DNA from 3 places in the Ruminococcus sp. D54t1_190329_F1 genome. Region 2 is predicted to be linked to each of the others. Evidence: predicted binding sites of a transcription regulator. Region 2 holds the regulator's gene; each other region holds the start of a gene.

Region 1 (3,288 bases), on a different contig from region 2:
GGATTCCCACATCTTTCATATACTGTGTAAGATCCTCGGCCATTCGCTTGGTGAGAGTTGTGATCAGCACTTTGTTTTTCCTGGAGGTTTCTTTCGTTATTTCGGAAATCAGGTCGTCTATCTGTCCTTCTACAGGGCGCACCTCCACCTTCGGATCCAGAAGACCGGTAGGACGGATGATCTGCTCTGCGCGGAGAAGCTCATGGTCGTATTCATAATCTCCCGGGGTAGCAGATACAAACAAAACCTGGTCAAGTTTATTCTCAAATTCTTCAAAACTCAGAGGGCGGTTATCCTTGGCAGAGGGCAGACGGAAACCATAATCTACCAATGTCTGTTTACGGTTCTGGTCGCCTGCGTACATAGCGCCAACCTGTGGGACTGTCTTGTGTGATTCATCAATAATAAGAAGAAAATCATCCCCGAAATAATCCAGCAGAGTATAAGGTGGCTGCCCTGGCTCCAGTCCGGAAAGATGACGGGAATAGTTCTCAATACCGGAGCAAAAGCCGGTTTCTTTCATCATTTCAATATCAAAGTTGGTACGCTCGGAGATACGCTGGGCTTCCAGAAGCTTGTCTTCGCTTTTAAAGTAGTCTACCCGTTCTTTTAATTCCTCTTCAATGGCAATGGCCGCTTTCTGAATCTGCTCCGCTGGTACTACATAATGGGAAGCAGGGAAAATACCGATGTGCGCAAGCTGGCATTTGATCTCTCCGGTAAGCACATCAATCTCGGAGATACGGTCAATCTCATCTCCGAAAAACTCAACTCTGACAGCAGTATCTGAGCTGTTAGCAGGAAAAATCTCCAGAGTGTCACCACGGACGCGGAAGGTACTTCGGTGGAAGTCCATTTCATTTCGGGTGTACTGAATGTCGATCAGCTCCCGGATAACCTCATCACGATCCTTAGTCATGCCAGGACGCAGGGAAATCATCATGTCCTGAAATTCCTGAGGAGAACCCAATCCATAGATACAGGACACGGAAGAGATGATAATAACATCTTTTCGCTCTGACATGGCGGCAGTGGCAGAAAGACGGAGTTTGTCAATTTCATCATTGATCGCAGAGTCCTTGGCAATATAAGTGTCAGAAGAAGGCACATATGCTTCGGGCTGGTAATAATCGTAATAGGAGACAAAGTATTCCACTGCGTTCTCAGGGAAGAATTCCTTAAACTCACCGTACAGCTGTGCTGCCAGAGTTTTATTATGGGCCAGGATCAGAGTAGGCTTATTCAGCGCCTGAATAACGTTTGCCATAGTAAAAGTTTTACCAGAGCCGGTGACACCAAGCAGCGTCTCAAACTGATTTCCCTCTTTAAATCCCTTTACCAGTTTCTCAATAGCCTGTGGCTGGTCGCCGGTTGGTTTATACTCGGAATGTAATTCAAAATGATCCATATAAGTCCTTTCTTTTATAAAATCAAACACGCTTTAACTGTTTTCAGTATAGCATCCTTTTTTATAAAAGTACAGCAGAATCGAATATTTGTTCTACTCTCTGAAATGCCAGAAGCATTCCAAAACTTTAATTGACAGACATACCTATAGTGCGTTATCTTAAAAAAGAAAAGCGTTATTGTTCACGACCTGACCAGTAACACGCATCGCGATGTACAGAAATTATGCAAAATTATCAGGAGTGCCAGAAATGGAAGAAAAACAAAGAAATAAAAGATATGTGCTGCGGAAGCTTTTTTTTGCCTCTTTATATCTTAGTACGTTTACTTTTGGCGGCGGATATGTGATCGTTACTTTATTAAAGGAGAAATTTGTGGATCAATATCACTGGATCGATGAGGAAGAAATGCTGGATCTGGTGGCAATCGCACAGTCATCTCCAGGAGCGATTGCAGTAAACGGAGCAATTGTGGTGGGATACAAGCTTGGGGGACTACCGGGAATGCTGCTGTCTGTTCTGGGGGCTATTATTCCGCCAATGGTGATCCTGTCCCTGATTTCCTTGTTTTATGATGCATTCCGCTCTAATTATTACATAGCAGCTCTTTTGAAAGGCATGACTGCCGGCGTAGGTGCTGTGATCATTTCCGTGGTATACGACATGGAGAAAAACGTGGCGAAGTCAAAAGACTGGGTAAATGTGATTATTATGGTCATCAGTTTTTGTGCAAGCTATTTTCTGAAGGTGAACATTATTTATATAATACTTATTGTGTCTGTATTTGGATTTGCGCGTACATTTGTGAAGGAGGGATGGAAAAAATGATTTATCTTCAGCTCTTTTTCAGTTTCCTTCAGATCGGTGCATTAAGCTTTGGAGGCGGATATGCAGCAATGCCTCTTATACAGGAACAGGTAGTGACTATGCATGGCTGGATTTCCATGGAAACTTTTTCGGACCTTGTGACCATTGCAGAGATGACCCCTGGTCCTATTGCAGTAAATTCCGCAACCTTTGTAGGAACCAGGATTGCAGGTCCTGGGGGCGCAGTGGTGGCTACTCTTGGCTGTATTTTACCCTCCTGTATAATTGTAACCCTGCTGGCATATATTTACACGAAATACCGGAAAATGTCCCTTCTCCAGGGAACTCTTACATCCCTTCGTCCGGCGGTTGTGGCCATGATCGCCAAGGCAGGAGTTACCATTTTAGTATCATCTTTTTTTATAAATGGTGCAGTGGAACTGTTTCGGGAAAACATATGCATTCGAATGGTGGTATTCTTTACTGCCGCACTGGTGCTTTTGAGAAAATATAAAATGAATCCCATTCTGGTGATGGTTTTGTGCGGTGTGGCCAATATGGCGTTTTGCGCGGCTGTCGGAAGCTGACTGGAAAAGATATGCCAGCTGACTTTCGTATATGGTGCTGCCGCAGGTGGGCAGCACCTGTGTTTAGAAGAAAAATAAGGAGGACAACAGATTGAACATATGTGTATATGGTGCTTCAAGTGCGCTGCTTAAAAACATTTATTATGAAAAAACAGAAGAGCTTGGAAGAGCAATGGGAAAAAGAGGTCACGGTCTAGTGTTTGGCGGCGGAGCTACCGGAATGATGGGAGCAGCAGCCAGAGGCGTGGCAGCAGAAAATGGTTACATACTTGGAATTGCTCCCCGCTTTTTTGACCAGCCAGGAGTTCTGTATGAGAAATGTACGGAATTTATTTTCACAGAGAATATGAGAGAGCGCAAAAAACTTCTGGAAGAAAAATCAGATGCTACGATCGTAGCACCTGGCGGAATTGGTACCTACGAGGAATTTTTTGAGATTTTTACCTTGAAAAGCCTGAAACGTATTGACCGCCCAATTGTGCTGTATA
Region 2 (3,288 bases):
GTTTGGTCTTGCTTACTGCCACCAGTGTGACTTCACCTGGGTCACGGGAAACAGCAGCACAGGCTTTTTCAATATTTGCATTTACCTGCTGTAAATTTTCAGCTAACATTTATAAGCCTCCTTAAAAATAGTATATGTTAAACTTAGTAGAGAATATCCTGTTCTTTTACCTGGGAGGAGTCTCTGGCAATACGGTCATAACGGGAAAGTCCGTAGGATGTATTACTGGAAATAATGGCATATTCTTCATTCTGATCCAGTATGTCTACCTGACGGAATACCGCATACCCCTGATTGATGCAGTAAACGCCTTCCAGAGAATCTGTTTCCCCTACAATAAAGCGCTGGTTGGAGTCATCTTTTACAATAGCATCTCCTTCCTTAAAAGCGCTTCTATCCACGTAATAATTGTAAGCTTCATCAGCAGAATCATCATCTGATTCAATTTTAACTTTACCGTAGATTGTAGCATTGATAAAGGTTCTTACGTTATTTCCGCTGGAATCTTTGGAAATCTTGTTAAAGCCTACACTTCCGCTGTCAGGATCAGTTGTGGCATATTCTGCCGGAATCACGTAAAAATCCTTGGATTCAATAGCGGAAAGGGGAATCTTAAGACCGGTTACTGTATTGGTAACCAGTTCAATATCCAGAAAACGGTCAGATGCATAGCGGATCAGACCGCGGCTGAAGTCGATTTTTCCATATTTGTCACCATCGATTTTTATGATGGAAAAATCGCCGCTCTGTGTCATATCATCCTTGAGAAATTTCACACGAATGGTGGAACGTCCCTCCAGCTTGGCGGCCTGTTTGTCGCTTAGTGGAATGATCAGGCTCCATAATTCGCTGGTAATATTTGTATAAATGTTATCTCCGGCCTGCACCTTTTCGGATGTCTTCAGATCCGTTTCATGGTAAGAAGTCTGGTCAAAATCTTCTGCTGTAATGTTTTCCACAGTCTTATTCTCATAGCCGTCCATAGAATAGAGGATAATGCCGTCTTCCTGGGCTTTACAGATATTCTGTCCGCCGATGGTCACTACTTGTGAATCTGCATTCCCGTCAGTGGAAATTCCCTCATACTGAAGGATGCTTCCCTCCAGCTGGTTCTTAAAACTGTAAGTGTTGTTAAATTTACTTCCGGAAAATCCTTTGGAAAAGCTGAGCATAGAACTGCGGATCTTCTCCAGTTCATCAGCAGTCAATGCAGACTTGGTTTCTGCAATTTTTCCGGAACTTAATCCGTAAACAGCACCGTTGGCATTGATCTTACTTCCCTCCCGGGCATAATAATTCACATAACCGGAGGATTCTGCCTTAAAAACACTCTCTTCCCGAAGAGAAATACCAGTGTAGGTCTCGTTTCGCGACAAAGGACCTGTGGTAACCTGGTAAGATTCGATATGTGTGGAGGTTACAAGTAAAAATGCAGTAAAAATCATATATAATAACAATATACCAAAAGCAACGGTGGCAATATTCAGTCCGAATATGTTCTTTAACTGGACAAAAAGTCCTGCCGTTTTGCCAGGCTTGTTAGATTTCTTCTCGGACAAGCGGATTCCCCCTTTGTTTTTGAGTCGGGCTCTGAATTTTCATACCAAACAATTGTACCATTTTTTGCCGGTGAACACAAGGAAAAGAAAACGAAAAGTGTGTGAACAAAGCTGGAAGCTGTGAACAGCCTGCATATCAAAAAACGAACATATTTTCAGAATATCTGTTTGCTTAATTAAGAAAAATATGATATGATAAGAAAAAGTTGAATGAATTTCGGAGGAAAACTCTTATGACATATGGTAAAATCAGCAAAAAACAGCAGGAAATTTTAGAATATATTAAAAGTGAGATTCTGAACCGCGGATTCCCGCCAGCAGTTCGTGAGATTTGTGAAGCTGTAAATCTGAAGTCTACATCATCTGTTCATGCCCATCTGGAAGCTCTTGAGAAGAACGGATACATCCGCCGCGACGCCACGAAGCCGAGAGCTATAGAGATCATAGATGACAATTTCAATCTTGTCCGCCGTGAAGTGGTCAATGTTCCGATTGTAGGCACCGTAGCCGCCGGACAGCCTATTCTGGCTGTAGAGAATGTAGATGGCTATTTTCCCATCCCGGCAGAATTTATGCCCAATGAACAGAGCTTCATGCTGAAGGTAAAAGGCGACAGCATGATCAATGTAGGAATCTTTGATGGTGATCAGGTCCTGGTAAAGCAGCAGCCTACTGCCGATAATGGCGACATTGTAGTTGCCCTGGTAGAGGACTCTGCCACAGTGAAGACCTTCTATAAGGAGAAGGGCTACTACCGCCTTCAGCCAGAGAATGACACCATGGATCCCATTATCATTACAGGAGAAATCCAGATTCTGGGTAAAGTATTTGGTGTCATGCGTTTCTACCAATAGTCATAAAAAATTTCCCCTTTAGCAAACAATTGCTGTTTCCAGACAATTTGTTTGCTAAAGGGGACTTTTTATTTCTCTAAGAACTCATCCATCTCCAAAACCTTTCCATCTCTCCAGATTCTCTCCAGATCATAGAAAAGTCTGTTCTCCTCATCAAACACATGCACGATCACATCGCCGTAATCCATGAGAATCCAGCTGGAATTGCGGTTTCCCTCGATCTGCTTCGCCTCAAAGCCAGCGCGTCCAAGCTGCTCCTCCACATTATCGACGATCGCCTGAACCTGATTGGAGTTTGTACCGCTTGCGATTACGAAATAATCTGCAATTACAGAAACATTATGAATATCAATTACCTTGATATCCTGTCCCTTTTTATCATCAATTGCCTTGCAGGCAATCTGTGCCATCATTTTCTCTGTACTTACTGTACTCATTCTGATCTGCTCCTTTCTTAATAATGCCTATACTGACCCAATATTATTTCAAATTCCTGCGCAAACAAATGTCTTTAAACGTGACAAAATATTCGCCAGTATATGCGGAGTATTAATTATCAGATACGTTATTACGCTTATTATGCAATTCTTTATAATAAATATAAGCCTCCTTGGAAGTTGGCTCAATATCATCGGCAGAATCTTCTTCCAGATACTCCAGGGTATCTTTCAGGATCTCATACATACACTCATCCAGGTCTTCAAACGCAAGTTTGCGAATTTCCGGTAAACGGCTTGCTTTATAACGCATGGGCTCAATATAATCTGCAATATAAATAATCTTTTCAAGAAGACTCATTTCACGTCTGCCAGTTGTGTGATAATTGATGGCAGAAAGAATCTCCTGATCGTCAATCCCATATTTCTCGTGAGCAA
Region 3 (3,288 bases), on a different contig from region 2:
CAGACGCAGAGTCGCAGGGCGTAATGAAGATCACGCCGATTCCTACAGCAACACCTACGCCGGTACCTCGCCAGGTAAATAAAGATGCGGTAGCGCAAAGCGGAAGCGTGACTATGGTGAATGAGTATCTGGTTCAAAAAGAAGAGGGAAAGGCTGCAGGCAGCAGTAAGAGCGGCTCTTCAGAAGAGCAGACTGCTGCAGATTCGTCTGACAGCGGCAGTGATGCTACTGGAAATTCAACAGATGAAGAAACTGAGACCGGTAGTGGAGATTAATTTTACAGAAACAGCATTGTAAACAGAAGAAAATAAACAATGTGGAGAAAATCAGAATGGGAACAAAGAAGAATGGTTTGGAATTGTACCTTCACATCCCGTTTTGCATAAAGAAATGTGATTATTGTGACTTCCTGTCAGGTCCCTCTACCAGGGCCGGGCAGGAAGCTTATATTTATGCACTTTTACGGGAAATGGAGACGGTTTCAAAGAATCTGAAAAAACGTCCGGTAGATACAGTTTTCATTGGCGGGGGAACACCTTCTGTGCCGGAATGTGATGTAATGGAAAAGCTTTTACAGGGGCTGAGAGATTATTTTTTGTTTTCGGCGGATGCGGAGGTAACGATTGAAGCAAATCCTGGAACATTGACGCCTGAGAAACTTTCTATTTACAGAAAATACGGAATTAACCGGATCAGCATTGGCTTACAGTCGCCAAACAATAAGGAACTGGCTATGCTTGGAAGAATTCATAATTATGCACAGTTTCTGGAAAGCTTTCAGATGGCAAGAGCGGCTGGCTTTTCCAATATAAATGTGGATCTGATGTTTGCCATTCCGGGACAGTGTTATGAAGGTTGGATAGAGAACCTTCGGACGGTGGCGGCACTTGGCCCGGAGCACATTTCGGCATACAGTCTTATTATTGAAGAGGGCACCCCTTTTTCCAGAAAAAAGCTGGATTTGCCTGATGAAGATACGGAGTACCGCATGTATGAAGATGTTGCTGTAGTTCTGAAAGAGTATGGCTATCATCAGTATGAGATTTCCAACTATGCAAAAGCAGGGTGTGAATGCAGACATAATGAAGGATACTGGCAGAGAAAGGATTATCTGGGGCTTGGGCTTGGAGCGGCTTCCTTATTGGGAAAGGAACGTTTTTCCAATACTTCCGATATGCAGGAATATTTGAAAAACAGCAGTGCACCAGAAAAAATTCGAAAAAACTGGGAACTTCTTACAAGAGAAGATGAGATGGCAGAGTTTATGTTTCTTGGACTTCGTATGACACGGGGCGTGTCCAAAAAGGAATTTCAGGAGTATTTTGGCACTGCAATAGAGAATATATATGGAGAAGTTCTGAAAAAATATAAGAAACAGGGACTGCTGTTGGAAGAAAGCGGCAGGATATTTTTATCAAGAGAAGGCATTCATGTGAGTAATGCAGTGATGGCAGATTTTTTGCTGTAAGTTTTGGTGGAAAAAGAATTTAGAAATGGTTGACGAACAAATGTTCTTGTGATATTCTTGAAGAACACATTAAGAAATATCTGAGCCGGAGGATTCCGGATCAGATCAGGATACAGGGAGTTACAGCCGGTGCTTTCCGGTTAAGAAATGGAGGAACAGATGGCAGCAGAGAATAAGAAACAGTTTATCAGAATCAGAGGAGCCAATGAGAATAACCTGAAGAATCTCAGTGTGGATATTCCCAGAGATAAGTTTGTAGTTCTTACCGGCTTAAGCGGATCAGGAAAGTCTTCACTGGCATTTGATACGATCTATGCAGAAGGGCAGAGAAGATATATGGAATCTCTGTCTTCCTATGCCAGACAGTTCCTTGGCCAGATGGAAAAGCCAGATGTGGAGAGCATAGAGGGACTTCCACCGGCTATTTCTATTGACCAGAAGTCTACTAACCGCAATCCCAGATCCACAGTAGGAACGGTGACAGAAATTTATGATTATTTCCGTCTTTTATACGCCCGTGTTGGTATTCCACATTGTCCGAAATGCGGCAAGGTGATCGCCAAGCAGACAGTAGACCAGATGGTGGATCAGATTATGGAATTGCCGGAGCGCACCAGGATCCAGCTTCTTGCACCGGTAGTACGAGGACGCAAGGGTACCCATGCGAAATTACTGGATCAGGCCAGACGCAGCGGTTATGTACGTGCGGAAATCGATGGAAATGTGTATGAACTTTCAGAGGAGATTACCCTGGATAAGAATATTAAACACACGATTGCCATTATTGTAGACCGTCTGATCGTGAAGCCTGGAATTGAGAAAAGACTTACAGATTCTCTTGAGACAGTATTGAATCTGGCTGACGGATTGGCTGTGGTGGATACCATGGACGGAAATTATATGAATTTCAGCCAGAGCTTTTCCTGTCCGGATTGTGGAGTCAGTATTGATGAGATCGAGCCAAGAAGTTTTTCGTTTAATAACCCATTTGGGGCCTGCCCGGAGTGCCTTGGCCTTGGTTATAAGATGGAATTTGACCCGGATCTTATGATCCCGGATAAGTCTCTCAGCATTTCTGAAGGGGCTATTGTAGTAATGGGCTGGCAGTCTTGCACAGATAAGAGCAGTTTTACCAATGCTATTCTGAATGCCCTTTGCAGGGAATATGGTTTTGATCTGGATACACCTTTTAAAGATTATCCCAAGAAGATACAGGATATTATTCTGTATGGTACAGGCGGACATTCTGTGAAGGTTTATTATAAGGGACAGCGCGGAGAGGGTGTTTATGATGTGGCTTTTCCAGGCCTTATAAGGAATGTGGAACAGCGCTATAAAGAGACTGGCTCTGAATCTATGAAACAGGAATACGAGAGCTTTATGCAGATCACTCCGTGTAAAGCATGTAGGGGACAGCGACTGAAGAAGGAGTCACTTGCGGTCACGGTAGCGGATAAGAATATTTATGAAATTACCAATATGTCCATTGATAAGCTGAAGAGATTTCTGGCAGAAATGCAGCTGTCTCCGCAGCAGCAGCTTATTGGAAAGCAGATACTAAAGGAGATCAGAGCCAGAGTGGGGTTCCTGGCAGATGTAGGTCTGGAGTACCTTTCCCTGGCACGTGCCACTGGTACTCTGTCTGGCGGAGAGGCACAGAGAATCCGTCTTGCTACCCAGATCGGTTCCGGCCTTGTCGGGGTTGCCTATATTCTGGATGAGCCAAGTATTGGTCTGCATCAGAGGGATAATGATAAACTTCTTGGTGCTTTGATGCACTTAAGAGACCTGGGAAACAGTCTTATAGTGGTTGAACATGA

Evidence for each region. The regulator LexA, encoded in region 2, represses DNA repair genes until DNA is damaged. The targets are predictions, from matches to a motif close to CNAACANNTGTTNG.
Region 1: uvrB (excinuclease ABC subunit UvrB) is a predicted target of LexA. The motif match lies at 1,490-1,503, and genes of this name have one in related genera.
Region 3: uvrA (excinuclease ABC subunit UvrA) is a predicted target of LexA. The motif match lies at 1,502-1,515, and genes of this name have one in related genera.

Annotation. Positions count from the first base shown of each region.
Region 1 is NZ_JADNDC010000002.1:121,568-124,855, forward strand. Features, by position in the region: gene uvrB (excinuclease ABC subunit UvrB) at 1-1,408, opposite strand, end outside; gene I2D69_RS01435 (chromate transporter) at 1,659-2,234, shown strand; gene I2D69_RS01440 (chromate transporter) at 2,231-2,800, shown strand; gene I2D69_RS01445 (TIGR00730 family Rossman fold protein) at 2,892-3,288, shown strand, end outside.
Region 2 is NZ_JADNDC010000018.1:22,688-25,975, reverse strand. Features, by position in the region: gene I2D69_RS09910 (YggS family pyridoxal phosphate-dependent enzyme) at 1-109, opposite strand, end outside; gene I2D69_RS09905 (HlyD family efflux transporter periplasmic adaptor subunit) at 144-1,559, opposite strand; gene lexA (transcriptional repressor LexA) at 1,793-2,413, shown strand; gene rsfS (ribosome silencing factor) at 2,482-2,850, opposite strand; gene yqeK (bis(5'-nucleosyl)-tetraphosphatase (symmetrical) YqeK) at 2,963-3,288, opposite strand, start outside.
Region 3 is NZ_JADNDC010000008.1:82,293-85,580, forward strand. Features, by position in the region: gene I2D69_RS05320 (hypothetical protein) at 1-275, shown strand, start outside; gene hemW (radical SAM family heme chaperone HemW) at 332-1,468, shown strand; gene uvrA (excinuclease ABC subunit UvrA) at 1,628-3,288, shown strand, end outside.